4 regions of the Weizmannia sp. FSL W8-0401 genome follow, and region 3 is predicted to be linked to each of the others. Evidence: riboswitches for the same ligand, from Rfam matches in the RefSeq annotation. Region 3 holds a riboswitch; each other region holds the start of a gene.

Region 1 (7,482 bases), 540 kb from region 3:
TTTTAATATAATGAGAGTGTAGAAAGAAAAAAATGTTTAGGAGGCAGTACATGTTATGAAAATTCCTGTAAAATCCGTTACATCGCCGAAAAAGTTTATCGTAGGGAACGGTCTGCTTGCCAATTTATATACGTACATAAAAGATTTGGGCGACAATGCCTATGTGATTTGCGACGAATTCATCCTCGGCCGCGCAAAAGAAGAAGCCGGAAAATCTGTCCGGGAAGGCGGTGGGAAAGCAACTTTCGAACAGTTCAATTATCAAATCACCCAGGAAGAAGTAGACCGTAACCGCCGGCTTGCACGTGAAGCAGGCGCCAATGTCATTGTCGGCATCGGCGGCGGAAAAACGCTTGATACCGCAAAAGCAACCGCTTATTATGAAAAACTTCCGGTTGTCATTTTTCCGACGATTGCCTCCACTGACGCACCGTGCACGGCCCTTGCCGTTCTTTACAAAGAAGACGGCGCTTTTGACCGTTACTTGTTCCTGCCGAGCAATCCGGATGTCGTGCTCGCAGACACGGAAATTTTAGCTGCAGCACCGGTCCGCTTTTTCGCCGCCGGGATCGGGGACGCGCTTGCCACTTATTTTGAAGCGCGCGCCTGCTACGCGGCAAACGGCGACAACCTTGTTTTAATGAAGCCATCTCTCACCGGCCTGGCCATTGCCCGCACTTGTTACGAAACGATTCTCGAAAACGGCGTAAAAGCAGTGGAAGCCGTGAAAAACAAAGTGCCAACCCGGGCAGTGCAGGATACCATTGAAGCGACCATCTATTTGAGCGGTGTCGGTGCGGAATCCGGCGGTCTTGCCGCAGCACACGCCATCCATAACGGCATGACCGCTGTCCCTGCCCTCCATCGTGCACAGCACGGCGAAAAAGTGACATTCGGCCTGCTCGCACAGCTCGTTCTTGAAAACGCGCCAAAAGAAGAGCTTGAAACGGTAATCCGCTTTATCAAAGCAGTTGGCCTGCCGCTGACACTGAAGGACCTCGGCGTTGAAGAATTTGTGGAAGCCGAATGGCGGAAAGTGGCGGAAGATGCCTGTGCCGAGGATGACACAATGGGCAACGAACCATTCCCGGTTACGCCTGATGATGTGTACAATGCCATTGTTGCCGCTAACGCCATTGCTGAAAAATACCATGACTAAATCAAAGCAGCTTATATGAACCCATAAAAACGGCGGGAAAACACGATTGTGTCTCCCGTCGTTTTTATTTATCACCGGCTGCTTTCATTCTGCTGTCGGAGCCGTTTTAAAAGCGGCATGGCGGCCAGGTGCTTGTTCCTTTTCAATCCTTTGATGGCGCGCACGGGCTTCTATCCCGAAACATCGAGATGGCTGGTGTTCATTCCTTTTCTATCCTGAAAAAATGCGATACTGATTTTCATTCCTTTACTGGTGCAGCGTTTATCCGGCGTGGCGGCAATCTGATCGCCCGCTTTTTCAAGTATGCCCGTGTTTCGGGCAATTGCCAGCAGCCATGATGGATTTGCTTCATTTTCCGGCGCGTACCCGGGACCCCTTTCCGTCTCAAAGGCAAGCCTGAAGCGGCAAGCAGATTATTGCGGATCCGTTAAGGCGCCTGTCCTAGCTGCATGCTGGTAATCTTCCGCCGGTTCCCATCCTTTGCAGACATCCACCCATTTTTCGGCCTTCCCGTATGTATACAATTCTTCGCAGGTCAGTTCAATTGCCGAGTTGCCGCTCCCGCATGCCGGAAATACAGTCGTGAACCGTTTGAGTGAGACGTCCATATAGACCGGCAAATCTTTTTTCAAACCGAATGGGCAGACGCCGCCGACAGCATGGCCGGTATGCTCGAGCGTTTCTTCTGGTGACAGCATCCGCGCTTTCCCGCCGAATGTTTGCCGGAATTTTTTATTGTCGATTTTCGCATCTCCCGCGGTGACAACAAGAAGGGCTTCTTCCCCACCGGTACCCCTGAACGCAAGCGTTTTTGCAATCCGTTCCTGTTCCGTGTGCAGCGCCTCAGCCGCAAGTTCAACCGTCGCGCTTGATGACGGCAGGACGAGCACCTCTTCTTCCCGGTCCCACTGCTTAAAATAAGCTTTGACATCTTCCAATGACATGAAGGCGACACTCCTTTTTGTGAAAATTTTAACCCTATTGTAACGGAAGCCATTCCGGGTTGCAAACGGGCTTGCCAAGTTTTTCGCCGGGCACACCGGCTGATTTCCCAAAGATGCGCGCTAATCTTCATTCGTTTTTCAGCGGGCAGTCCCTTGCATGCGGCTGCGAAAGAAAGACAAGGCTTCCTGCTGTTTTTCAGGCTTGCGGTATGCTTCTCCAAGCAGCTTTTCCAGCCACTCGCTTTTTTCCGATGCAGAAAACTGCGGCTGCTTCAGAAGCTGGCGGCACTCGTATAAAAAATCCACATATTGGGCGTAGTTCGTATCATAATGCCCGGATAATTCATTTACAATGCGGGAAGCCAGTTTCGGGCTTGCCCCGGCTGTAGAGACACTGATGGAAAGCCTGCCCTTTTGGAAAAACGCCGGAAAAGCAAGGTTGCCGCTTCCCGCATGGCCGGCATCGTTCACGAGGGCTTGGGCCGGGGCATGGGTAACAATCCGGCTGTTTGTCTCCGGATCATTTGTCGCTGCAACAACCACATCAGCCTCCCGGATGTCTTCCGGTTCGAATGTTTTCTGTTTCCAAATGAACGCGTGTTGTTGCGCCAAAACCTGCAATTCATCGTTCAGGTGCGGGCTTACGACTGTAACGCATGCCCCCGCTTCCTGGAAGAGCCGGAATCTACGTGCCGCCACTTTTCCGCCGCCGATGACCACAGCCTGCTTCCCGTCTAAATTGACCATAACCGGTACCCAAACCATTCCTGATCTCCTTTCCAGTTTATCCGGTGCAGAAACGCCTCGTGCTTCCTGCCATTTTCGTGAATGTGCCCGTACGCTCCCTTTCCAGCGTTTCCTGGGGAGCCGGAACCGGGCAAGTGCCGGCATGCGCAATGGAGCGCCGGACCGCGGGCATCTTTCAGGCTGATCGGGCCCAAAAAAGTGCCGGTACGCACATTGAAACACCGCACCCAGGCATTTTTTAAACTGCATCTCCCCCAAATAAGGGAGGGGTTCACAATAGAAAACGCCGCAGGCTTCCCCCAGGCTTTCCGGGGGCAAAAAAGGTCCCGGAATCTCAAATAAAAGCCTCTGCACCCAACGCTTCCTTTGCCCGGGCGGCCAATGCGTCCGCCATATCCGGGTGACAGCCGAGATACCGTGCCAGCCGGATATCATATCCTTCCCGCTGCAGCATGCCCACTTTCTTTTCCAGCGACCGGACGAGCACGCCGGTGAACCAAAGATATGGGGCCACAACCACCGGGCGCCCGGCCGCGGCCAGCTCCTTCAGCGCCTCATCAAAACGGGGCTCAAGCACCGCCAAATAAGCCGTTTTGATCTGTTCTGCCCCCAGTTGCACGCGCAGCCCGTCCGCAATTTTTGCAAAATCGCACAGTGTTTCCGGATTGCGGCTGCCGCGTCCGACCAGCAGAATCCAGGCACCCGGAGGCATACCGGTTTCCAAAATATTTTCCGCCAGAATTCCGGTGATCCGGTCCCCGACGCCGAGCGGGCGGCCGTACGTAAACACAATATGCGGATAACGTCGTTTCGCTTCCCGGATCGCACGCGGGATATCCTCATAATAATGCCCGGCACTCAGCAGCAATACCGGCACAACGGCGATACGCCCTGCGCCGCCCCGGACAAGCGCATCAATCCCTGCTGCAATATCCGGTTCCGCAATTTCCAGATAACAAATTTCCTGGAGATCCGCATCCACCTGTGCCATCGCTTGCCGGATTGCCGCTGTTGCTTCCCGGGCGGTTTCGGGCACACGGCTGCCGTGGCTGACATATAAAACACCTTGTTTCATACCCGTTCACCCGGTACAGGCCGGAGCAGCGGAAAGCTGTTCAAACCATTTCAACTCATCGCGCAGTTTTACCACTTCTCCGATGATCAAAAGCGATGGGTTGCGCAACCCGTCCGCCTTTTCACTTAAATTTCCAAGCGTGCCGACCGCGGTTTCCTGTTTTTCCGTCGTGCCCCAGCGGATAAGTGCAGCCGGCATGTCCGGCGATTTGCCGTGCTTTATCAGTTGCGCACAGATGAGCGGCAGATTTTTCACGCCCATATAAATGCAAAGTGTATCAATTCCCGCATATTTGGACCAGTATGCATCAAGATCTTCGCCTTTTTTCGTGACGCCCGCGATAAAAGCAACGGATGTACTGAGCCCGCGGTGGGTGAGCGGAATGCCGGCATAGGCGGGCACGGCGGAACCGGCCGTAATCCCCGGAACGATTTCAAACGGAATATGCTTTTGCACCAGTACTTCCGCCTCCTCCCCGCCTCTGCCGAATATAAACGGATCGCCGCCTTTTAAACGGACAACAGTTTTGCCTTGGTTGGCAAACTTCACAAGCAGGTGGTTGATCGTATCCTGCGACATCGTATGGGCGTCCGGCTTTTTCCCGCAGTAGACGAGTTCCGCATCCGGCCTTGCTTCTTTTAACAGATCCGGATTCACCAGGCGGTCATATAAAATGACATCCGCTTCCCGGATCATGCGCAATCCTTTCACTGTGATCAGTTCCGGATCGCCGGGCCCTGCCCCGACTAAATATACTTTTCTCATTTCTTCACCTGCTTTAAACTTAATCAGATAACTGGTTGGTTTGGTTTATGCGCCCACTTCTCCCGGAGTGGCTGTAGCAGCGGCTTAGAAGGGATGGCCGTTTTTGCCACAGCACCACCTGGCAGCCTTATTTTTTCTGAACCGTATGCAGCCCGCATTCGGTTTTATGAAAGCCCGCCCATCTTCCCGCTCTTGAGTCGCTGTTTCCGACAGCACGTGTGCACGGGAAGCAGCCGATGCTCGGGTATCCCTGGTCATGCAATTCGTTATACGGGAGATGATGGGACTTGATATAGTTCCAAACGTCATCCCATGTCCAATGAATCAGCGGGCAAATTTTAATCGAATGGAACCTTTCATCTTTATTGACAAAATTCGTTTTCGCCCTTGTCGGCGATTGCTCCCGCCGCAAGCCGGATATCCAGGCCGCCGCTCCCTGCAGCGTTTCTTCAAGCGGCTTGATTTTCCGGATATAGCAGCATTGGTCCGGATCCCTTTTCCAAAGGGCAGATCCGTATTGCGCCGCCTGTTCATCAAGCGTAAGCGACGGTTTTTTCATTTGGATATTTAAAGTCGGATATTTCTTTTTTACTTTTTCAATCAATTCGTAAGTCTGCGGAAAGTGCAGGTCCGTATCCAAAAATACGATATCCGCATCTTCTCTGACTTTCGAAATGAGATCAATCAGCACCATTCCTTCTGCGCCGAAGCTGCACGCATATACCACTGATTTACCGTACGTGCCATATGCCCACTGCAAAATTTCCAATGCACCCTTTGTTTTATCTTCCGGCACGAACGCTGCAAACGGATCCGACGTAAACTGTTCATATGTGAGCCGCGTTTGCTCCACTCTATTCCCTTCTTTCTTATTCGATTACTAAGGATTAAACGACAAAAATCTTCTTACCCTGAAGTAAGAAGATATCCATTCCCGGGAAATCTTCTTATCTTTCAGGCCACCACCTGCAGGAATTGGCACAGTACCCGTTTTCGGACCTGCTGCCGAGGCTTCACAGGGCCCTTCCCTCCACCTCTCTTGATAAGAAAATAACAACATATAAGCTTGAAGTTTATTGTATACCTTCTTATGCTATTCGTCAACGAAAAATTCTGATAAAGAAAATAAGGCCCATTTTCACGAAAAGTGTTACATGTAGTTTTGGGCCACCTTTTTCTTTCTCATTTGATGAAATGGTTTCCAATCTTTACTTGCATGTGTTTTTTTCAAATCTTGCTCTGTACCAAATCGGTTCATCAATTCACCTTTAAACTTGCGGCGTACCGGCTCAGCTCCGCGTTTCATCATCACCTGGATTTTTGAAGCCATTTAAAAGGGCGACAACTATTCGTTCCCTTTTACCATAGAGGCCTTTCTTTATGATCAAACGAATAAACATAAGGCATCATAAGAATCAAACAAGCCCAAATAATGATGATTAGTGTTATGAATGCAATTTTTGGAATGCCCAATATCATTAGTCCAAATGAGATGAAAAAGCAAAGCAGGGAAAAATATCCAACTTTATTTCGAAACTTCAAACTTGGATATAACTTGGCTTTACAATTTGGACATTCTATGGTTTGGTCAAACTTCCATAACCTCTTAAAGATATAAATCCACTTAAATGGATGGTTACAATCAGAACATTTTGGCAGGCTCATTGACTTCCACCTTCCTTTTCTTCGATTTTAACATAAAATTCAATCTTTTTTATGCCAACAACAATGATTTAGAAAAGAGTCTTCCTTTTTCAGTGCGTTTTCCAACCTGCGGGGGTAAACTACATATATCCAATGACAGAGACTGAATGAAGGCAAAGCGGGGTGAAAAAATGATTCATTTGGATAAGCATCATGACCCCCGGACAAACGGCATGCTGCTGCGCCAGCTTTCACGCAGGGCAGTCCAGCCGGGTACCCTAATCCAGGAAAATGAAGCGCTTTTTCAAAAATACTGCCAGCCGGAATTTCACAAACCGTTTTCCCTTTCACGGCTGCTGCTGAACCGGAGATATCCGGTTGAACCGTATAAAACCCTTGCAGATCAGAACGGCCTTGTCTACCCGGAATGGAAAACGATATTGGATCAAGAATACAGCCGGCTGCTGTCTGTGGCATCCCGTACAGTCAATGTGGCAGATTTCGGGGCTGCCGGCGATGGAAAAACCGACTGCACAGCGGCATTCCAAAAAGCACTGGGAAACGGCCGCGTGAAAGTGATCGTACCGGAAGGCGTTTATCTTGTAAAGGGGCTTAAGCTGCCTTCATGGACATGCCTTTGCGGCAGCGGAAAAGGCGTAACAGTCATCAAACTCCATCCGCATGCGCCGAAAAAAACGCGTCTTATCCAAAACGCCCATTTCCACCGCGGCAATCACCATATATCAGTGGAAGGGCTCACGCTGGACTGGAATGTCGAAAGGCTCGGAAATGTGGAAAGAACGGCAGCAGGAAATAACCGTTCAAGCTGTCTGACTTTTGCGCACGTCACGTTCGGCTGGGTGAAAAATGTGGAGGCGGCGGGGGCCGGCCTGCATGGTTTTGATGTATCGTCTGCCCGGTATCATTATTTGGGCGACGGCTTTCTCGCCCCGGGAAGGAGCCGCTATATCTGGCTGGACGGGCTTACGGCAAGCGGATTCGGTGATGACGGCATTACCACCCACCATAGCGACTATTGCTTTATTTCAAATTCTTTCTGTTACAACCCGAGTGGAAAGGCCCACAAAAAAGGGTTTTCCAACTCCAATGGCATTGAGATTGATGACGGGTCGCGCCATGTCTGGCTT
Region 2 (7,482 bases), 1.7 Mb from region 3:
ACAGGTTTTCCACCAATCTTTTTTGCTGGTCGATCAGTTCATCTTTATAGGTAGAATACCGGATAAAAAAGTGATTTAAAAATTGGTCAATACGGTCATTGATTTTTTTCTCCATGTTAAAAAAGTAGTCCTGGTCCACTTCAATCCCTTTTTCTTCCCCGTACTTTCTCAGAAATACCCATAATGTCCGGCGGATCGCCTGCACCCACTCCAGTTTCAGTCCGAGCGTCAAAGAATGCGTTGCCCAGGCAATCCCTTCCTGGCGGGCAAAAGTGACCAATTCCTCATCCTGCTGTTCGACGACATACGTCACAATTTTAAAGGCATTATTCAACAAATCAATGTTCCCTATTCTTAAAATTTCATCAATTTTATTTTTTACATTTACGGCCTCATTTAATAACTTCTGTTCGAAGCTGTTTCTATTTTTCTTAAGGTATGTGATAATTTCTTCTTGTTCATTTACAATCGATCTCATTATTCCACACCTCATCTATTATGATAAAAGGATGGCTGTTGAAGCGGCGGCCGCCCGCGTTTTTGCGGCCTGTCCGAAGATCAGCCAGGACAGGGAAAGATGGCCCCGCCTCTAAAAGAACACCATTCTTATACCCCATACACCAAATAAATTAACATGATGCTATATAAATGAACTTAAATTCCTCCCCAGGACCAGGCGCCAATTTGCATGAGGATGACTTTTTGCAGCAGGCAACAGAGCGGCAATATCATGCATAAGGGGCCATTATTTTCACCCGGGTCTCCGGCCGTGCAAAAAGCAGCCGTGGACAATTTGCACCAGCGTTGCGGGATGGGCGGCTATGCGCGAAAGGGGTCTCCCCTATGGCTTTCCCCATCCGGCCAGGTTTTTCCTTTCCAACCGACAAAAAGCCGCTCCATCCAAAGCAGCTTAAATGGCTGTTTCCCTTTTTTCTCTTGAAACCAATTGCGCGGTCATTTTCCTCCAGGCTGCTTTTGTATCCTGAAAATCGCGGTAATGCTGTCTGACGTTGCGGTGGTACTGCTCGAATTCCTCCAGTACATTCATAAAGTCATCCCGTCCGAAGTAGCGGCAAACTTTCGGAAGCGTCTCTTTCAGCCGGGCACGCACTTCCACCATTTTTTCTTCATAGTTTTCCCTGTCGGTGATATATACATAAAGCGGCTTGTACCGGATCCAGCCGACACATGCTTTGTAAAAACGCTCCACGACCTGTTTCGTATCCGCTTTAATATAGCTTAAATTGGTCGGCAGCACCCCGAGCAGCAAATGCTGGTAAGCGCCGAATCCGTCATGGAAAGTATAGGCCGGAACGCGCAGCACAGTCCGGTCTGCCAGGCATGTGCCTAAGAAAGTATCCTCGCCCCGTGCATTCGGCGGATTGTAAAACGGCAGCACACGGTCCGGATCTGTTAAATTCAGCGTCAAATTCGATCCTGAAATAAATTTTGCCCGGTTGATCTCCGGCACTTCTTCCGCTTCATCCTTTACAAGCACACCTGTATCGGCATATGTCACCCCGCCGTTTTTCATCACGGTTTTGATCGTATCCCAATTGACAATATCGTTGCTCAAGGCCTCAATGAGCGTGCGGAAATCTTTTTCTTGCAGGACGTCATTGAAAGAAATGAACGGAATCGGGGAAATGTAGCCGCAATGGTATCCGTTCGTAATATCGGCATTCCGGATATGTTCCAAATGCTTCCGGAGCACTTGCTGGCCCCCCCAGACAGCCGTTTGCCTGCTTTTTGTCACGGCAACCGGATACTCGTCATCATCAAGAAAAATGAGATAATCGATGCCTCTTTTCAACGCCTCATAAACGATGATATTGCGTTTGGACGCGTATCCTTCGCCGAACAAAAGGACTGCTTCTTTTCTGCTCATGCCCATTTGGGATACGAGTTCTTCGGTTGCTTTACGCGTCTCCTTCTCCCCGATGAAATAAGCCCGGTCAATATCTTCCATGCATTCCGTTTCAATATGTACAAAGTCTTCAGGCTCTGCATTTTCGTAGTGCAAATCATAGGCAACAAACAAATGCAGCTTGATCCTGTCGCTCTCCGTCAGTTCGGATTCCTTCAAGTTATACATATACGTTTTTAAAACATTTTTAAAACTTTTTCTTCCTGTTGCAAATCCGATGCCCACATTGATTTCCTTTGCCATTTTCTTCCCTCTCCTTTTGTATTTCTATTTCCTTATACCCTGTTTGGATGTGAACCGAAACATGGCATAATTTCGCCGGCTTGCGGGTAAACTTCGATTATGTTGCGTGCAATGTTTGAATGAAGATGAAAAAGTGTAAGAAGATAAAAAAAGGATGTGCCCTGTTTTTTCCGGAAGCAGCCGGGGAAAACGGGCACATGAAAAAAGGAGCAGAGCAATGGCTGGGCAAATTCCTAATGAAAAAACGATTGATGATACCATTGATTTGATGAAATAAGGGTATCTCTACATTAAAAACCGGACGGACGATTATCATGCAATTTTGTTTGAAACCCGTCTGCTCGGGCAAAAAGCGGTGTGCATCAGCGGCGAGGAAGCAGTCAAAATGTTTTATGACCCGGAAAAATTCAAACGAAACGGGGCTGTGCCAAAACGTATTCAAAAAACGTTGTTTGGCGAAAATGCGATCCAGACGCTCGATGGAAAAGAGCATCTCCACCGGAAAGCGCTGTTTTTATCGCTGATGGGGCCGGATGCGCAGCAGCATTTGGCATAAATGGTCCGGGCAGCATGGGAAGCGCGCATCCCCGAATGGGAGCAAAAAGACCGTATTGTTTTGTTTGACATCCAACATGTGAAAAAGAAAACGCCTGCCGGTGAATGGCGGGCGTTTTCTTTTTTCTCAATCGTCTCTTCCCAAAATGCCGAGAATTTGCAAAATGTAAATAAACAGGTTGATAAAATCAAGGTACAGGCTTAAAGCCAAAAGCGGGACCATTTCCTCGGAAATGCCATGGTGCTTCATTTGGTTAAAGTCAAAAACAACATACAGGGAAAAAACAATCGCGCCAATGAAGGAGTACGCGAGCATCCCGGTTGAGGTTAACGGGCTGAAAATGCTGAATATTCCGATGAAGATCAGCGCCAACAATGCGACAAGCAATGCGGTGCTTAAAAAGCCAAGATCCCTCTTGGTAACGGCCCCAATAACACCCATCACGGCAAAAATGCCGAACGTGGAACCAAAAGCGAGCAGGACGACCTCAGCACCGGCCTGGGATGCATAATAAGCTACAATCGGATATGTCGTAATACCGGAAATAAAGGTGAAAGCATAAACGAACATATACCCGACGCTCTTTTTCCTTCTTAACCAGAAAGCGGCGATGACCATTGCAATTTCTGCAACCATCAGCGGCATCATAAGCGCAGGCGGAATGAATCTCCCCGTATATAAACCCGCCGTTGCAAACAGCAGTGAAACGGCAAAGACGCCAAGCACTTTCTGGAATACAGACCTTGATTGTATGGCCTCCATAAAATCCCTCCTTTGTTTTTCTTATTACTATTATATTTTCACATCGCCCCTGATTTCAATCTTTCCGTCCCATTTTAAAAAATTTTGCGAATGCCCTTGACAAAAATAGGTGGAACATTTAAAGTGTATTTAAACTAAATAATATTTAAAATTCTTATCCAGAGAGGTGGAGGGACTGGCCCCTTGAAGCCTCGGCAGCGGTCTTTTTTAAAGAACTGTGCCAATTCCAGAAAGCAATTGCTTGAAGATAAGAAGAGCGGACGGTTCTGTTTTGCAATCCATACCTCTTCTTATTGCCGAAGAGGTTTTTTTAATGGGCCCATGCAGCTAAAAGCAATTTCTTTCTGCGCACAGCAGCTGTTTTAAAAAATATGCAGAAAGAGGGAATCATGATGACAAAAACATTAACAAAAGCGCCGTACAGGGCAGACATTGTCGGAAGCTTTTTGCGCCCGGCCCGGTTGAAGAAAGCGCGGGAAAAATTTGCAGCGGGAACCATCCCGGCCGAAGACTTGCGTGCAATAGAAGATGAAGAAATCCGCCGCCTGGTCGACAAACAAATTGAAGCCGGCCTCGAAGCGGTAACGGACGGAGAATTCCGGCGGAGGTTCTGGCATACAGATTTCATGGAACATTTAAACGGGGTAAAAGGATACGTGCCGAACCATGGATACCGGTTTGTCGGCATCGAAACGGAAGCTTATGACGTCCGGGTAACCGGAAAAGTCTCCTTTAACCCGGACCATCCGCACATAAAAGATTTTATTGCGCTGAAAGAAATCGCCGGGGACAGGGCGGTTGCGAAAATGACTATTCCAAGCCCGAATCAGTTTTTCAATGCGGGAATCCGCAATGAAGACATTTACCCGGATCTTGAAGAATACGCAAATGATATTATCCAAACTTACCGGGATGCGATCAAAGCTTTTTATGATGCCGGCTGCCGCTACTTGCAGCTGGATGATGTTTATCTTGCCGGCCTGTGTGCACCGAAACTGCCGTTTGCAGACAGTGAGCTCGAAAGGGAAAGATTGATTGATCTCGCTTTACATGTAGCAAACAGCGTACTGGAAGACAAGCCGGATGATCTGACCATCACAACCCATCTGTGCCGCGGCAACTACCAGTCGAAATGGGCTTTTGAAGGTCCGTATGATAAAATTGCCCCGAAAATCTTTGCAAATGAAAAAGTAGACGGGTTTTTCCTTGAATACGACGATGAGCGTTCCGGCGGGTTTGAACCGTTGAAATACATTCCGGAAGGCGGGCCGAAAGTCGTGCTTGGCATTTTTACATCGAAAAAGGGAGAGCTTGAAGATAAAGTGCTGATCAAAAACCGGATTCGGGAAGCATCCAGGTATGTACCGCTCGAACAGCTTTGCATCAGCACCCAGTGCGGCTTCTCCTCCACCCACCACGGCAATCTTTTAACAGAAGAGCAGCAGTGGGACAAAGTAAAATATATTGTGGATACCGCAAAGGAAATTTGGGGATAAACCGGGAAAACCCGCTGGGGCAGCCAGCGGGTTTTTTATCATGATGGAGGCACGAATCCCTTTCCTGTCTGCTTGTTCATGATCGAAGCACACAGCCCTTGCTTTAATGCGAATGCTGGGCACGGTTGACATTCCCCCGAACCCCGTGTGCGTGGGCTGCTTCTTCAGCCGGCGATTTAATGAAAAGCGTAATCGCAAAAGAGACCAGGCAGAGAATCGTGATCGCATGGAATGTCGGCATAAAGCCCCCGAGAAGGGAAGCGATGACCGATCCGGATAATGCGCCGATGCCGAAGCCTTGGTAAATCACTGAATAATTGGCGCTTTGATTTTTCAGGCCGAAGAAGTCTGAAATAATAGCCGGAAATACGGTGACATTTCCGCCGAAACCGAAAGCAATCGCAGCAACACAGATAAAGAACAGGGCGAAATTTAAGTGGGCATAGCTCAAAATGGAAACCGCAACGGCCGTCGCGAGCAGCGTCCCTGATACCACTTTCATTCTTCCCACATGGTCTGATAAACCGCCGAGAACGAGCCGCCCGATGGTGTTAAAGACGGCAATCAGCGCCACTGCATTGCTGGCCGTCGCAACATCCAGCCCGACAAGCCTCGTGCCGATGTCTTTAACAAGGCCGATCAGATATAAACCGCTCATACACGCCGTGAAGAACACGATGAATAAGAGGTAAGCTTGTTTCGTTTTGAGCATTTCTTTGATGGTAAAATCTTTTCCGGCCGGCTGTTTGGACACAGTACCGGATGTGGTTGTATTTTCTGCTTCTTTCAAGAGGAAAGATCCGCCGGTGATCATGGCAATTGCAATCACTCCCCAGCAAAGAAAAGCCTGTGTGACACCAAACGAACTGAGGACGGCACCGTTTATAAACTTAAATACCAGGCTGCCGGTCCCGTATGCCCCGACGGAGATGCCTGAAACGAGGCCTTTTTTATCCGGAAACCATTTCATTAAATTGGATAAAGTCGTGATATAAGCTGTCCCGTCTGCATAACCGACAATAAGGCCTGCCAACAGATAGAGCATCCAAAGTGAAGGTGCAAATGAACTCAAGATTAATCCTGCGCCAAGCAAAATGCCGGAAAAAGCAACCAAGCGGCGCAGCCCCCATTTTGCCTGCAATTTTGTCGCAAACAATGTCGATACTGCAAGTGCTAGGCTTAAAATAGAAAATGTCGTCGATACTGCACTCAATTGCCACCCGAATTTATCAACAAGCGGCTGGTTAAATAAACTCCATGTATAAACAGTCCCAAGCCCCATTTGTACAATCATCGTCCCCAATACAATCAGGCTGCGGTTTGCTTTTCGTTCTAACATGTCCGATTCCCTCCGTTTCTTCTGTCCTTTTCTACAGTTCAAATTATAGTACGAAAATAAGGAGGGAACTCATTTTCGGAACGAGAATGCTTTAAAAAGGAATAAACGGTATACAGAAAGGAATGGATGGCACAGGAACAAACCGCTTCTTGAAACTTTCCCGCGCAATGTCCATAAAAGATGGCATATGGATAAAATCAGGTATTCCAATTTATGCACAATCTTCCTGAAAAACGGTATTGCCGGAAGCAGGCCATGCCCGCTTTTTCGGCGCAACACCTTGGAGGATGGCAAATTGGAAAGCAGGCAACTTTTCACACGCGAACGGCCGCAGTGCGCAAAGTAGGCCATGCTATTTTTCACGCCCGCCCCGGCAAAAAAGGAAAAAGCCGGCATACACTTTTTGTTCATGCCAGCCGCTTTTCCTGCATGGCTGGGCGCTTTATATTAAAAATGCATCAGCGCTTTAAACTGTTTCACATTTCTTCTGCTTACCGGTATTTCCGCGTCCATCCCTTTTAAACGGAGCAAATACGTCTGATTGAACCACGGCACAATTTCCCGGATCTTCGTTAAATTTACAAGATAAGACCGGTGGCAGCGAAAGAAAAGATCCTCAGGCAAAAGGGACTGGAACTCGGATATCGCCATGGGCATTTCAAACGTTTCCTGTTGTGTATAAACAAGCGTGATTTTTTCCTGAGCGGCGCAGTAAAAAATATCGTTTGCATCCGCCACAATAATTTTCTCGCCCTTGCGCAAATTCACCCGCTCTTTCCGGTGAAGCCCGCCATTTCGCGGCACAGCCCCTTCTTCTCCCGGCAATGGATGCTCTCTTTTATACGCAGCCTCAAGCCTTTTCAACATGGCGGCAATTCTTTTTTCTTCATATGGTTTTAAAATATAATCAAATGCTTCCAGTTCAAAAGCCTGTACGGCGTGTTCCTTATAAGCCGTTGTAAAAATAATATACGGTTTATGCGCAAATTTGCTGATGCTTCCTGCCAGCAGCATGCCGTCCAGGAAAGGAATATTAATATCAAGAAAAATCGCATCTGTTTCATGTTCCTGTAAAAATTTCAGCACATCCAGCCCGTCTTCAAAACAATCGGTAATCTCAATCCCGCTGTACGTTTCAATCAAATACGCCAGTTCTTCA
Region 3 (7,482 bases):
GCCAACAGCATCGGGACACCGGTTGTCGCTGCAGCCGACGGTGTCGTGTTCAGGGCGTACCACTCTTCTTCATACGGGAATTGCGTCATGATCACCCACTATATTAACGGGAAGTTGTACACGACCGTTTATGCCCATTTGAGCTCGTACAGCGTCAGCACCGGGCAGCACGTCAGCAAAGGACAGCAGATCGGCGCAATGGGAAATACCGGGGAATCAACAGGGCCCCATCTTCACTTTGAAATTTATAACGGCCGCTGGACACCGCCGCCACATGCCGGTGCCCAAAACCCGAGAAACTACGTTAACTTTTAATAAAGGCGCGAAAAAGAACCGTATCTATTGGTGCGGTTCTTTTTGCATGCAATGGCAGGGAAAGTGCTGTATGATAGGTAAGACGCAAATATTATGGTATGATACAATTGTTATTTTTGCTGCGCAAACATATCCTATATCAATTTCAAAACACTTCACCGTGTTCCCGGATACCGGCCGGGAACAAACCTACAATAGGAACAAAGGGTGTACGAAAAGGAGAACGCAATGATTGTAACGGTACTATTGGTTATCTTGTTTCTTTTGAATTTTATTCTGGCAGGAACCGTTATTTTCCTCGAACGGCGGGATGTCGGCGCAACCTGGGCCTGGCTTTTGGTGCTGCTATTCCTGCCGATTGCCGGCTTTATCCTGTATTTGGTATTCGGGCAAAATTTAAGCCGCCGGAAAATTTTTGACTGGAAGGTACAGGAGAAGATCGGCATTAAGGAAATTTCCCAGCAGCAGATTGAACTGCTGCGCGAAAACCGGTTTCCGTTCCATGATGAGCGGACAGCCCAGTATAAGGATCTCGTTTATATGCTGCTGATGAATGACGGGGCGATCCTTTCCCAGGACAATCACGTCGATATTTTCACAGACGGCAGGAAAAAATTCCAGGCTTTATTTGAAGACATCCGGAATGCAAAAGACAGTATTCATCTTGTATATTATATTTTCCGGAATGACCGTCTCGGCCATGAATTGATTGACCTGCTGTCCCAAAAAGCAAGAGAAGGCGTAAAGGTGCGGCTGCTTTATGATGATATGGGATCGCGGATGCTGTTCCGCCGCAAATTTTTCCGGCCGCTGATTGAAGCCGGAGGGGAAGTGGCGGCCTTTTTTCCAGCCCGTATCCCGCTCATTAATTTGCGCGTCAACTTCAGAAACCATCGGAAATTGGCGATTATCGACGGACGGGTCGGTTATATCGGCGGTTTTAACGTCGGGGATGAGTATCTTGGCCTGAATAAAAAATTTGGTTATTGGCGGGACACGCATTTACGGATTTCCGGGAGCGCTGTTTATGCCATGCAGACCCGCTTTATTTTAGACTGGAATCAGGCATCGCCGCATGATGTGAAAAATGAAGAACGTTATTTCCCGGTCATCCCGCCGCAGGGGGAAACCGATATCCAGATTGTCTCAAGCGGCCCCGATTCCGAATGGGAGCAGATTAAAAACAGCTATATTAAAATGATCAATTCCGCCAAAAAATATATTTATTTGCAAACACCGTATTTTATTCCGGATGACAGCCTCCTGAATGCGCTGACGCTTGCCGCCTTATCCGGAGTGGATGTCCGGATTATGATTCCAAATAAACCGGACCATATGTTTGTCTACTGGGCGACGCTTTCCAACATCGGCCAGCTGTTAAAAACGGGCGTCAAAGTGTACATTTATCAAAATGGGTTCATCCACGCGAAAATGATTGTCGTAGACGGGAAAATTGCTTCCGTCGGCACGGCCAATATTGATGTGCGCAGTTTCCGCCTCAATTTTGAAGTGAACGCCGTGCTGTACGACCGCGAGCTTTCCGGCACACTTGCCGGCATTTTCCGGGACGACATGGCCAAATCAACCGAATTAACGCTCCATGTTTACCAGAACCGGCCGCTTTATGTACGGTTTAAAGAGTCCATTTCCCGGCTGTTGTCGCCAATTTTGTAGAAGAAAAAGAAAATTTTTTCAAAAAAGGTTGACGGTTTGCCATTGGTCTTCTATAATCTTAAACAATAAGTCATTCAAAATTGAATTATGAAAAGAAACTCTTATCGAGAGCGGCGGAGGGACTAGGCCCTGCGAAGCCCGGCAACCTTCAGGCATTTGCCTGAAAAGGTGCTAATTCCTACAGACATGCGTCTGAAAGATAAGGGAGGAACTTACATACATTGTAACCCTCTTCCCTTACGAAGAGGGTTTTTCATTTCCTCTTCCATCTTTCGCGGGAAAATTTTAAAAAATCGGGAGGCTTTAAAAATGACACAATCATCATTACAACCGGAAACTTTATTGCTGCACGGGGGCCAGGAACCGGACCCGGCGACAGGCTCGCGCGCCGTGCCGGTATACCGGACGACTTCTTACGTTTTTCCGGATACAGAACATGCAGAGGGCGTCTTCAATTTATCAAAAGAAGGTTTCATTTATTCCCGCCTCGGCAATCCGACTGTGGATGTGTTTGAAAAACGCGTTGCCGCACTGGAAGGCGGAACGGCGGCTGTCGGTTTGTCATCCGGCGCGGCGGCCATTGCCTTCTCCATTTTGAATATTGTGCGTGCGGGCGACGACATCGTATCCGCCAGCAATCTTTACGGCGGCACCTATAATTTGTTTGCCGTGACATTGCCGAAATACGGCATTAACGTCAAGTTTGTGGACGGGTCTGACCCTGAAGCGTTCCGCCAGGCGATCACCCCGAAAACGAAAGCATTGTATGCGGAAATTATCGGCAACCCAAGCCTGCAGGTGCTCGACGTGGAAAAAGTGGCGGAAGTTGCCCATGAAAACGGCATTCCTTTGATTGTCGACAACACGTTTGCTTCTCCGTTTGGCTCGAATCCGATCAAATGGGGAGCGGACGTGGTTGTCCATTCGGCGACAAAATGGATCGGCGGGCACGGAACGGCGATCGGCGGTGTTGCCGTTGACGGCGGGCATTTTGACTGGAACACAGAGAAATTTCCGGACTTCAGCGAACCGGATCCGAGCTACCACGGCTTGCGCTACGGCGTCGACACGGCACAGGCTGCGTTCGCCACAAAACTTCGCGTTCAGCTTTTGCGCGACTTCGGGCCGGCTTTAAGCCCGGACAACGCCTTTTTATTCCTGCAAGGGCTTGAAACGCTGCATCTGCGCGTGGAAAGGCATAACGAAAATGCGTTGAAAGTCGCGGAATTTCTGAAAAACCATCCGGGTGTTGCATGGGTCAATTATCCGGGCCTTGAAGACCATCCGTCCCATGAGCTGGCGCAAAAATATTTGAACGGCGGCTACGGCTCCATTGTTAACTTCGGTGTGAAAGGGGGCCGGGAAACAGGGAGGCGCGTGATCGACAATATCAAGCTGTGGTCGCATGTAGCGAATGTCGGCGACGCGAAATCGCTGATCATCCACCCGGCAACGACTACGCATTCGCAGCTGAGCGATGAAGAACTGGAAAAGTCAGGGGTCACGGGTGATTTGATCCGCTTGTCTGTCGGGCTTGAAGCCGTCGAAGATTTGACAGCCGACCTCGATCAAGCCATTACAAAAGCGACGGCCGTTACAGCCCGGTAAAAGCAGGTAACGGGCCAGGCAGGTTCGTGCGAAGGCCGCCACGGCGAATGCCAACAGGCGATCCGGAAAACTTGCACGGGATCCGTTCCGGGCTGATCCCACTATACAATTTTGTTGGCACGGACGGCCTGCACACCTGTTCCGGATCGGGAGCTTATGGGTGCCGGCTGCACCGGAGACCGCCGGGCCGCTTGATGTTTCACATGAACAAAACGCTTCAGAGGCGAATAGCGCTATATTGCAGGGAGGTTTTTGGATAAATGAGGGTGATTAAAGCAGCGCTGCTCGGCTTTGGGACGGTCGGCCAGGGCGTGTATGAAGCCGTCCGGACCCACCGGGAGCAGCTGAAAGAAAAGCTGCATGCCGAGGTAGAGATTGCAGCGGTTCTGATCAAAAACCCCCGTAAAAAGCGGAACATTGACAGTTCTGTGCTCGTCACGACGGACTTCCGGGAAATTCTTGCCATTCCCGGCCTTGAAGTCGTGTTTGAAGCGATTGTCGGGGAAGAACCAGGCTTTTCTTACTGTTTACAAGCGATTGAAAAAGGCTGCCACGTCATTACTGCCAATAAAGTCATGTTTGCAAGATATGGGAATGTGCTGCTTGAAAAAGCGAAAGAAAAAGGCGTGTTTGTCGGTTATGAAGCGACAACCGCAGGCGGCATCCCTGTGATTCGGACGATTTCCCAGCAGCTTCAGGTCAATGACATCCAGCGTGTGCAGGCGATTTTAAACGGCACATCCAATTTTATTTTATCGGAAATGCGCGAAAAACATCTTCCGTTTGAAGAAGCGTTGGAAATCGCCAGGCAGCACGGCTATGCAGAAGCTGACCCGGGCAATGATGTGGAAGGGCAGGACGCTTTTTGCAAGCTGATGATCTTAAGCCGGCTCGTATTCGGAACCCAGCCGGACTGGGAGAAAGTAGAAGTTGAAGGTATAGGCGGGCTCTCGCTTGCGGATATTGAAAAAGCGGATCGGAAGGGGCTCCGTTATAAGCATATTGCGGACATATACCGTGACGGCGGCACGCTGAAAGCATCCGTTAAGCCTGTCCTTATTCCTTCCGAACATGCCCTTTATGCGGTGGAAGGCGTCAACAACGCCGTCACAATTTACGGCAGCCTGGTTGGAAAAATTACCCTTACCGGCCCGGGTGCCGGAAAATTTCCGACAGCCAGCGCCATGATTGAAGACTTTGCAGCAGGTTACCGGCCTGTTCCGCAATTGGATGCCGTTTCGTGAACCGGTTATCCGGGCGGATTTAAGTTCCTTTGTGATTCTAAGATAGCATTTCAGCGAGGGGAGAACCCCTCAACCTCTTTTCGGCTTCTTCCGTTTTCGCTTGCTCGGCTTGGCGGGAGAGGCTTCTTTTTTTTACCTGTTTTGAATCCAATTGGCGAGAAAGTGACGGTTTACCCCGTTTGAAACTAATTGTTTATGGCCTCATCCGCCGTTCGTGCCGTTTCGTGGACAGCATGGCCATGGCCGGATGGCGTATCCCTTAAAGAAACCGGAGCCCGTTTGCAACACCCATTTTTTCGCTTCACGGCAGCCTGTTTTGCACCTTCTGCGGGACTTTCACCGGCTTTTTCCGCTGCCCGGCATATGCCCCCCGGCTTGTACATATATTGAATTATCGAGAGGAAGAGCCCCGCTTTTTGGCGGCGCTTCTTGTACAAGGAGGGCATCACCATGAAACGAAAATGGCTGGCGCTTGCGATTTCGGGATCGCTGCTTGCCGGTGCAGGCGGCGGCTATACGGCGGGCCAATGGTTTTCACAAAAGGACAAGGCAGCCCCCGCCCGCCAGGAAACAACCGGCGGGACAAGCAATATGCCGGATCTCACAAAAATTGCCCAGGCATACCAATTAATTAAAAGTTCCTATGTCCGGAAAGTTGACGAAAAAACACTCGTGGAAGGCGCAATCAAAGGCATGGTCAGTACATTGGACGATCCGTATTCCGTCTATATGGACAAAGAGACAGCTGCGCAATTCAACGACACGCTGGATTCCTCTTTTCAAGGCATCGGCGCTGAAATCACCAAAAAAAACGGAAAAATACTGATTGTTTCTCCTTATAGAAACTCCCCGGCCGAAAAAGCGGGACTGCGCCCGGAAGATGTAATTACAACAATCAACGGAAAAAGTACGGCAGGCATGGACTTATATGAAGTGACAACACGAATTAGAGGGAAAAAAGGCTCCAATGTAAAGCTGGGCATTTCAAGGGCCGGTTCCGGCAAACAGATGACAGTGACGGTCAAACGTGATGAAATTCCGCTTGACACGGTCTACTCGAAAATGAAAAAGGCAAACGGGAAAAAAATCGGTTATATTGGCATTACCCAGTTTTCAACAGATACGGCAACAGATTTTGCGCAGCAGCTCGAAAAACTTGAAAACCGCGGCATGGAAGGGCTTGTCATTGATGTACGGGGAAATCCGGGCGGCCTTCTTTCCAGTGTTGAAGCGATTCTCAAGCAGTTTGTCACAAGGAACAAGCCGTATTTGCAAATTGAGGAACGGAGCGGGCACCGTGTCCAGTATGTGTCCAAACTGAAGAAAAAAAAGGCTTATCCGGTTGCGGTCCTCGTCGATAAAGGTAGCGCAAGCGCTTCTGAAATTATGGCGGCAGCGCTTCATGAAACGGAAAATTATCCATTAATCGGCGCCAGGACATTTGGCAAAGGGACGGTGCAGGAAGCGGTGCCGATGGAAGATGAGAGCATCATCAAACTGACCATGTTTAAATGGCTTACGCCCGACGGCCACTGGATCCATCATAAAGGCATTGCCCCGACGATTGAAGTGAAACAGCCGGATTATTTCGACGCCCAGGCTTTGCAAATCAGCCGCATGTTGAAAAAGGATATGAACAACGCCCAAATCAAAACCGCCCAGCAAATGCTAAAGAGCCTTGGCTTTTCGCCGGGCAGGGAAGACGGTTATTTCGATATCCAGACGGAAAATGCCGTTAAGGCGTTCCAGTTTGATAAAGGCCTTCCGGCAACCGGCAGCATCAATCAAAAAACGGCCGACGAATTGGAAAAATCGCTGTACAAAATGGCGCGCGCGGAAAAAAATGATTTGCAGCTGCAAGTGGCGTTAAAGGTTGTCAGCAAATAACGCCGCTTCAGCGGGCCGGGCTGCAAGCCAACATTCAGCAAATTTGCTTCTTCCTGCTCTCGCTCCTCATGTTTTTGCCAATTTCTGGTTTGCTTCAGCTTTTTGCATGGCGCGGTGCCGGCATGAGGATATTCCCGGAGCAGTTGCATAAGCGGTGATGCCGGTTTGGACAGAAAATCTGTGAGCCTGGAAAAAAACCCGGAATTTCGGAGAGTTTTTCGCCAAAATCTGCTAAAATAATACTACAAATAGGTACGTGCAGGGGATGGTGTTTCGGTTGGAACAGATTTGGTTCACTGAAGTGTTGAAGGGCATCGGAAGATTTTTTCTCCATCCGGTATTCTATTATGCGCTGTTGCTCGCGCTCGTTTCAGGCGCGGCAAGAGTCAAGCGGGAAAGAAACGATTTTCATATCAGGGTTTATAAAAGATCGCTTGAACTGCGGTCTTTATTTCCTGCCGGGCTGATATGCGGGCTGATCCTTTCCGCTCTCTCAGTGGCGGCAGGGTTTCAAGTGTCATGGCCCGTTCTTGCTGTGGTGGCGGCTGCGACGATTGTATTTTCGCTCGTGGGGCAGTTCCGGCTTCTTTCACCGGCATTTACCATAGGCATTCCGGTGCTCCTGTTTTTTGCTTTCACAAGGATGCCGGTTCAGCTGCCGGATTGGATGGGCGGCACAACCGATGCGATGGTTGCAGGGCTTTCCGTGTTGGCAGGCCTTCTTTTGTTAGCGGAAGGCGTGCTGTTGAGGACA
Region 4 (7,482 bases), 210 kb from region 3:
CCTGCTGAAGGAATCCGGCTTCTATTTCACTGTTGTGCCAGCTTTCGTGTATGAAAAAGCCTGCTCAAAATCGGCAATCAGATCATCCGGATTTTCGAGGCCAACCGATAAGCGCAACAAGCTGTCGGAGATGCCGCGTTTTCTTCGGTCCTCAGGCGGCATGGCGGCGTGGGACATTTTTGCCGGATAAGACAAAATCGATTCTACAGCACCGAGGCTGACGGCAAAAACCGGGATTTTTACATGGCTGACGAATGCCCGTAGCGCCTCTTCATCTTCCAGTTCAAACGACAATACCGCGCCCGGCCCTTGTGCCTCCAGCTTTTGCAACGCATGCTGCGGATGGTGCCCGAGCCCCGGATAATACACGTTTCGCACAAGCGGATGCGCATCAAGAAAATGTGCAATTTTCACCGCTGATTGCTGTGATTGGAGCAGCCGCACATGCAACGTTTTCAACCCGCGCAAAACGAGCCATGCATCCTGGACGCCGAGTATCGCCCCGAATGAATTTTGCAAAAAGCCGAGGCGCGCTGCCAATGCTTCATCTTTTACAACTGCAAGCCCGGCGACGACATCGCTGTGCCCCGCTAAAAATTTCGTCGCGCTGTGCAGCACGATATCCGCCCCGAGTTCAAGCGGACGCTGCAGGGCAGGCGTTAAAAAGGTGTTGTCGACAAAGGTGAGCGCCCCGGTTGCCTTTGCCAGTTCACTCACCGCCCGGATATCCGTCACTTTTAAAAGCGGGTTTGAAGGGGTTTCTACATAAAAAGCTTTCGTGTTCGGGCGGACGGCCTGCCGCACTTCTTCAAGGTTGGTCATATCCACAAATGTATGTTCAATACCAAGCCGTGTCAGGACTTCCGTCACCATCCGGAACGTGCCGCCGTACACATCCTCGGTGATCACAACATGGTCGCCCGCCGACAAAAGCAGAAACGCCGTTGAAATCGCCGCCATCCCGGAAGCAAACGCGAAACCTTTGGCGCCGCCTTCGAGTTCGGCTATGACATCCTCGAGCGCTTCCCTCGTCGGATTGAGCGAGCGGCTGTAATCGTATTTGCCGAACTGGTCAATGTCCGCCTGGTGGTATGTCGAAGCATGCTGGATCGGCACACTCACCGCACCGGTCGCCGGGTCAATTTTGTGGCTGTTATGTAAAAGCCTTGTTTGAAAAGAATAATCTTCATTTGTCATCGTGTTTGCACCCCTTCGTGAATGTTGGCAAAAGCTTTTTCAATATCTGCAATCAAATCGCGGTCATCTTCAATTCCGACTGAAAAGCGCAAAAGGCAGTTGTCCACGCCTGAGGCAATCCGTTTTTCTTCCGGAATGTCGGCATGCGTCTGTGTAGCCGGGTAAGTGATAAAACTTTCCGTCCCGCCGAGGCTTTCGGCAAATGTAATCAAAGACAGGCCGCGTAAAAACGGGTCAACCCATGATTCTTCTTTTACACGGAAAGAAAGCATCCCGCCGCGGCCCGGATACAGCACATCTTTTACATCCGGATGCGCGCTTAAAAAGGCCGCCACAGCTTTTGCATTCTTTTCGTGTTTTTCCATCCGGAGCGCCAGCGTTTTCATACCGCGCATCAAAAGCCATGAATCAAACGGGCTGAGTGTGGCGCCGGCGCCGTTATGGTACAAGAAAAGCTTGTCGCAAAGTTCAGCGCCCTTTGCCACGATCAGCCCAGCCAGCACGTCGTTATGCCCGCCAAGATATTTCGTTGCGCTGTGGACCACAATATCAGCGCCTTCTTTGATCGGCCGCTGCAAAAGCGGAGTATAAAAAGTATTGTCCACGATCAGCAGGATTCCGTGCCTTTTCGCAATTTCAGCCACAGCGCCGATATCCGTCTGCTGCATGAGGGGGTTTGTCGGCGTTTCAAGAAAAATGGCTTTCGTTTTCGAGGTGATTTCTTTTTCAATATTTTCCGGGTTGCAAGTATTCACGTACTTACAACAAAGCCCCCATTTTTTATACCCCTGCTCAAGCAGGCGGTAGGTACCGCCGTATAAATCATCACTCACAATCCACTCATCGCCGGCCTGGAACAAAGATAAAACAGTGAAAATCGCAGCCATGCCGGAACTGCACGCAAACCCGCGGTCCCCGCCCTCCAGATCCGCAATCGCTTCTTCCAGCAACTGGCGTGTCGGGTTGCCGGTACGGGAATAATCAAAACCGGTCGACTGCCCAATGCCTTCGTGGTGGTAAGCGGTAGAAAAATAAACAGGCGGGTTCACCGCACCTGTCACGCGGTCACTGCGGTTTCCGATCTGTGCAAGTTTTGTTTCTGTACGATACATGATGGACACTCCCTCACTTAAAATCAAAAAGCCTTCTCCAATAAGAAGAAGGCCATTCTTTTCGTGCATGAACCATCTTCTTATCTTTCAAGTTATGGATCCCATAACTTGCAGGACTTAGCACCTTTTCAACGCGTAAAAGCATTGAAGGTTGCTGAGGCTTCATCGGGCCATTCCCTCAACCTCTCTTGATAAGAAAATACGAGTATGAAATTTGCCATAAACACCGCAAAAGCCATTACACAACGGACTTAAAAAATGCTTATGTTCAATTTATCCCCTTTTTTCGGATTCGTCAAGCTTTTTTAAAAAATTTCCAATTTAAATTTTGTTTTTCTTATGGACAATCAATATGGTGAGAAAATAAAACAGCAAAGATGAAAGGAGAAGCGTAATGACCCCGTCTGTAGTATTCGTGACCCTTTTATTTTAATAGGCCACTGAACCATTGTCACCGAAATCTTTGTGTGGTATCCCCGAAAAGAAGCAGACAGCTGCTGTGTAAATATTGGCGGTAAACACCAAAAAAAGCGGTATTCTTTATGAATCCGCTCTGTCCAATATCCTGTTATTTTGCCTATATAGTCTGGATCAAATCCTGAATATGGAGCATGGCAACCGGTTTCTGGGCGGCAACAACCGGCAACACCTTGAAAGCATGGTCTTCCATTATCCGCAATGCTTCCGCTGCCAGCTGATGCTCACTGACGCAAACCGGATATTTTGTATACAAATCTGCTACTTTTTTGTCCAGTACTTCATGGCCGTTTAAAAGCTCACGCCGGATATCGCCGTCCGTTAAAATACCGGCCAGCCGTCCCCGATCATCAATAACTGAAACAGCCCCCGCCCCCGCTTCCGTCATCATAAATAATGCTTCCTTTATGCCGGTGTCCATTCCGGCAACCGGGTTCATGCTTTTCCGTTTAGCCACATGGCCAACCGTGAGAAGCAAACGCCGGCCAAGCGAGCCGCCGGGATGGAAGAGCGCAAAGTTTTCCGGTTTAAAGTCCCTTGCCTTTAAAAGGGCTACCGCGATCGCATCCCCGAGCGCAAGCGTGACGGTGGTTGTAGAAGTCGGCGCAAGGCCGAGTGGGCACGCTTCCTCAACTTCCCCGATATCCATCACCAGATTCGAACGCCGCGCCAGTGTCGACTTGCGTGAACCGGAAATGGCAATCATTTTTGCGCCGATCCTTTTGATGGAGGGGATCATATTTAATATTTCCGAAGTTTCCCCGCTGTTGGAAATGGCAATGAGGATGTCTTCTTTTGTTATTTTTCCAAGATCGCCGTGCAGTGCTTCTCCCGGGTGAAGGAAAAATGCCGGGGTACCGGTGCTTGCAAATGTGGAAGCAAGTTTCCGGCCAATGATGCCCGATTTCCCCATTCCTGTAAAAATGACTCTGCCTTCGCACGCCAATATCATTTCAATGCCTTCATTTATACGAAAATTGATCCGGTCTTTCAGCTTTAAGATCTCATTGGCTTCTTTTTCCAGTACTTCACGGACGCTTTCGACATAATTGATGCTTCGTTTGAAATCTTTTAACATCCTATTCACCTCCGTTAATGGATGTTTGCTGCCGTTTGTTCTTTTATCATGCGATCAATTTCAATTATTGGCTTTAACATTTCTTCAATATCATCCAGTTTCACCATATTCGGGCCATCCGACCAGGCCTGGTCCGGATCAGGATGGGCTTCGAGAAACAACGCATCGATCCCGCAAGCCGCCGCTGCCCTTGCCAGATACGGGACAAACGCACGCTTTCCGCCTGTTGAAGTGCCGTTTCCGCCCGGAATTTGGACACTATGGGTAGCGTCAAACACGACCGGATACCCTAATCTGCGCATTTCCGGAAGTGCACGCATATCCACCACCAGGTTATTGTAGCCGAATGTCGAACCACGTTCTGTAAGGAGAATTTTTTCGGTGCCGGATTCTTCCAATTTTTGAATGACGTTTTTCATATCCCAAGGCGCCAAAAACTGCCCTTTTTTGACATTCACGATTTTGCCCGTCGCGGCGGCGGCGAGCAGCAAATCGGTCTGGCGGCAAAGGAAAGCGGGGATTTGCAGTATGTCGAGCACTTCCCCGGCTGCTTTTGCCTGGTGCGGCTCATGAATATCGGACGTGACCGGTGCGCCAAATACATTTTTAATCCGGTCAAGTATTTCGAGCCCTTTTTCCAGTCCCGGGCCCCGTTTGGAAAAAATGGATGATCGGTTGGCTTTATCGAAAGAAGCTTTAAAAACGAAAGGAATGCCGAGTTTTCCGGCAATGGTTTGAAGGGTTGCGGCTGTTTCCATGGCCATCGTTTCACTTTCAATTACGCACGGGCCGGCAATCAATACAAGCGGTAGAGATGGGCCGAAAGCTATCCGGCTGTTCAGTTGGACCGTTTTCATTTGCTCACTCCTCATTTTTAAGTTTTCACGTGTCTTTACTCCTTCTACTGCAGGTTACAAATATTATCCTTTAGGAAACCGCACAAGGCAAGGAAGTTGTAAAAAATATTCACAAACTTTTTTCGCTTTTATGTAAAGTTATCTCCAGAAATACCAAGCACAAAACCGGACAAGTTTTGTGCTTGATAACGCGGATGGCGGGTAAAATCTCCTTCGGGGAAATGGCTGGCAAAATATTCCTCTTATAAATGGTAGCTGCATGGGGCTCAATTATTTTATAAATGCCATTAACTCATCAGCCGTTTTGCTTTTGATGATTTTTTGCACAACAGACCTGTTTTCGATAATTGAAATGAGCTTTTTATACATATCATCTAAATCCGCTTGCGTGCCTTCTTTAATATTTAACAAGCAAACAAATTGAACCATTTGCTGATCATGCCAATGAATAGGGCTTTTTAGTGTGCATACTGTCCAAAACGTTTCCTTCGTTACGGGCACCATTGGATGGGGAATGGCTACGAGATTCCCAAAACAGGTTGGCGTAATCGACTCCCTTTCTAAAACAAGGTTTACATAATCCCTTGGTACAAGCTTTTGCTTATATAGTTCATCACATAAAAATCGAATCACACTTTCCTTATCCTGCAATTCCAGTTGGAGGAAAATTCTTGAAGGATGCAAATATTTCTCTGCCACATTTTGCGTCCTAGATAAAAAACAATTTATAGCTTGAATGTCCTTGTCTTCCAAAAAAGTATTCACAACTTGGACCGGGACGCCAAAATCCTCCTTTATAGGGACAGTGCTAATGATCAGATCAATGAAAGATAAATCATAGGATGATAAATTGTAATAATTAATGGTATCGGCAATTTCAATTTCTTGGCCATACAAATTTTGCAATCGGTAGGAGAGCAATTTTGCGCTCCCTACGCCCGATGCGCAAACGATGAGTACTTTTTTTATTTTTTTCTTGTTTAATTTCATCCGTTCTAGCGCAACACCAATATGCAGCGCAATATAGGCAATTTCATCTTCAACCACTTCCATTTGCAAATACTTTTCTATACATTTGCTGGCAATAATGGCGCCTTCAAACGCGGCCGGGTATTTTTTCTTTATATCGTTTAATAACGGATTCCGGATATTCATTTTATACCGCAATCGGTTCATTGCAGGACGGATATGCAGCGTTAACGCCTGGATAAACTCGCGGTCTTGGCGAAAGTCCCAATTCAATTCAGACTTTAAACGATCTAACATACAATTTATAATCGTTCCGGCTTCATCAAATTTACTAAACTCGGCCAGTTCCTTCTTGTGTAAAAGTTTGGTTCCCAATAAATGAACAATAACATAATCGATTTCTGTCCCAGGAAAAGTTAACGAAGTAAAATCTTCCACTTCTTTTATAATTTCATTCGCTACAATTTTTTCAAATGGATGATCATCGACCAGAACATCAGCCAGCTCTTCAATAACAAAGCCTTCCTGGATTCTTCTGCAGGCGATGGCAATATGCGTTGCTAAATTTTCCAAAGATATATCAGAGATTTCAATTTTATATTTATTAACCTTTTGGATGATTATTTCTTTAATCTTTTTAAATAGTTCCGGATCAATGAGTTGTAAACAATCTTCTTTTAGAAATGCTTCCTGGTTCCGCTCCAACAATAAATTAGACAAACATAGACGTTTCATATATTCATCGCCTTCAACCTTTGAGCCATAGTGCGGACGGTTGATTAGCTTTAAATGATATTTATCAAGAATTTCCTTTACCATCTTTAAGTCATTTTGTAATGTCGACAAAGAGATGAACATCTCATCTATAAAACTTTCAATTTTAACAAAATCTGTTTCTAACAATAACCGGCGCAAAATATAGAGAACTCTCGTATCTTTATCAGTGAAGTCACCCGCTAAATGATGTTCCTCCGTAGAAATCTCATTGAGAATTTTTGAAAAAAGCCCGTCATCTAATACTTTTACGCTATATCCCAATCCTCTGGTCGATTCAATTTGAAACCCGTGTGATGCCGTATTATTTTGCATGAACTTGATTTCATTTCGAATCGTTCGGTCACTGACGCCCAGTTCTTTTGCCATCCAGCCTGCAGTAACGGGTTCTTTTGATTTGGATAAAAGGATTAAGATATCTTTCTGCCGTCTTGATAAATTAGACAATGCCAACAACTCCCTTTTATCATTGATTACTACAATTTTTGGCAAAGAGAAACCATTTTTTCGGGCTGTGATGTAAACGTTGAAAAAACCAATGCCTTTATCCTTGTGCAGCCTGCCTTATCGTAGTTACCTTCTGCACCTATTGCCGCCTGAGATTTCTATTCTTCCCGTATATGAAAAAATGGAGTTTTAGTGAAACTCCATTTTTTCACCCCAGGATTGAACATGGGTTTTATTTTAAATGTGGAAAAACGGCCGTCCTAAAAGTTAAAGATCTTCACCATTTGTTTCAATGACATGCTTATACCATCCAAACGACTTTTTCTTTTTTCTTTCTAAAGTTCCGTTTCCCTCATTGTCTTTATCTACGTAAATAAAACCGTAACGTTTTTCCATTTCTCCTGTGCCGGCGCTGACCAGATCAATACAGCCCCATGGTGTATAGCCCATTAAATCAACGCCATCCAGTTCAACTGCTTTTTTCATTTCCCCGATATGATCGCGAAAATATTGAATGCGGTAATCATCGTTAATCGAACCATCTTCTTCAACCACATCCCGCGCACCGAGG

Evidence for each region. A riboswitch is a leader RNA that binds a small molecule or an ion and turns the genes downstream of it on or off. The one in region 3 is predicted to bind S-adenosylmethionine.
Region 1: another riboswitch for S-adenosylmethionine. It lies ahead of NSU00_RS01550 (phosphoadenylyl-sulfate reductase); the one in region 3 lies ahead of NSU00_RS03865 (O-acetylhomoserine aminocarboxypropyltransferase/cysteine synthase family protein).
Region 2: another riboswitch for S-adenosylmethionine. It lies ahead of NSU00_RS12395 (5-methyltetrahydropteroyltriglutamate--homocysteine S-methyltransferase); the one in region 3 lies ahead of NSU00_RS03865 (O-acetylhomoserine aminocarboxypropyltransferase/cysteine synthase family protein).
Region 4: another riboswitch for S-adenosylmethionine. It lies ahead of NSU00_RS02965 (methionine biosynthesis PLP-dependent protein); the one in region 3 lies ahead of NSU00_RS03865 (O-acetylhomoserine aminocarboxypropyltransferase/cysteine synthase family protein).

Annotation. Positions count from the first base shown of each region.
Region 1 covers NZ_JBBPAG010000001.1:303,599-311,080, reverse strand. The annotation lists gene NSU00_RS01580 (glycerol dehydrogenase) at 56-1,159, shown strand; gene NSU00_RS01575 (hypothetical protein) at 1,288-1,497, shown strand; gene NSU00_RS01570 (YbaK/EbsC family protein) at 1,573-2,103, opposite strand; gene NSU00_RS01565 (NAD(P)-binding protein) at 2,242-2,868, opposite strand; gene NSU00_RS01560 (sirohydrochlorin chelatase) at 3,185-3,925, opposite strand; gene cobA (uroporphyrinogen-III C-methyltransferase) at 3,932-4,690, opposite strand; gene NSU00_RS01550 (phosphoadenylyl-sulfate reductase) at 4,818-5,543, opposite strand; SAM riboswitch class I at 5,635-5,739, opposite strand; gene NSU00_RS01545 (hypothetical protein) at 5,841-5,999, opposite strand; gene NSU00_RS01540 (TIGR04104 family putative zinc finger protein) at 6,050-6,355, opposite strand; gene NSU00_RS01535 (glycosyl hydrolase family 28-related protein) at 6,526-7,482, shown strand, end outside.
Region 2 covers NZ_JBBPAG010000001.1:2,510,316-2,517,797, forward strand. The annotation lists gene NSU00_RS12375 (STAS domain-containing protein) at 1-478, opposite strand, end outside; gene NSU00_RS12380 (hypothetical protein) at 911-2,170, opposite strand; gene NSU00_RS12385 (hypothetical protein) at 2,493-2,726, shown strand; gene NSU00_RS12390 (Bax inhibitor-1/YccA family protein) at 2,853-3,488, opposite strand; SAM riboswitch class I at 3,640-3,742, shown strand; gene NSU00_RS12395 (5-methyltetrahydropteroyltriglutamate--homocysteine S-methyltransferase) at 3,881-4,984, shown strand; gene NSU00_RS12400 (L-lactate MFS transporter) at 5,088-6,323, opposite strand; gene NSU00_RS12405 (LytR/AlgR family response regulator transcription factor) at 6,771-7,482, opposite strand, start outside; gene NSU00_RS12410 (sensor histidine kinase) at 7,480-7,482, opposite strand, start outside.
Region 3 covers NZ_JBBPAG010000001.1:839,010-846,491, forward strand. The annotation lists gene NSU00_RS03855 (murein hydrolase activator EnvC family protein) at 1-315, shown strand, start outside; gene cls (cardiolipin synthase) at 544-1,989, shown strand; SAM riboswitch class I at 2,088-2,195, shown strand; gene NSU00_RS03865 (O-acetylhomoserine aminocarboxypropyltransferase/cysteine synthase family protein) at 2,299-3,597, shown strand; gene NSU00_RS03870 (homoserine dehydrogenase) at 3,858-4,841, shown strand; gene NSU00_RS03875 (S41 family peptidase) at 5,292-6,728, shown strand; gene NSU00_RS03880 (PDZ domain-containing protein) at 7,006-7,482, shown strand, end outside.
Region 4 covers NZ_JBBPAG010000001.1:633,168-640,649, reverse strand. The annotation lists gene metC (cystathionine beta-lyase) at 22-1,197, opposite strand; gene NSU00_RS02965 (methionine biosynthesis PLP-dependent protein) at 1,194-2,309, opposite strand; SAM riboswitch class I at 2,387-2,507, opposite strand; gene NSU00_RS02960 (KpsF/GutQ family sugar-phosphate isomerase) at 2,887-3,864, opposite strand; gene kdsA (3-deoxy-8-phosphooctulonate synthase) at 3,879-4,721, opposite strand; gene NSU00_RS02950 (BglG family transcription antiterminator) at 4,992-6,911, opposite strand; gene NSU00_RS02945 (6-phospho-beta-glucosidase) at 7,179-7,482, opposite strand, start outside.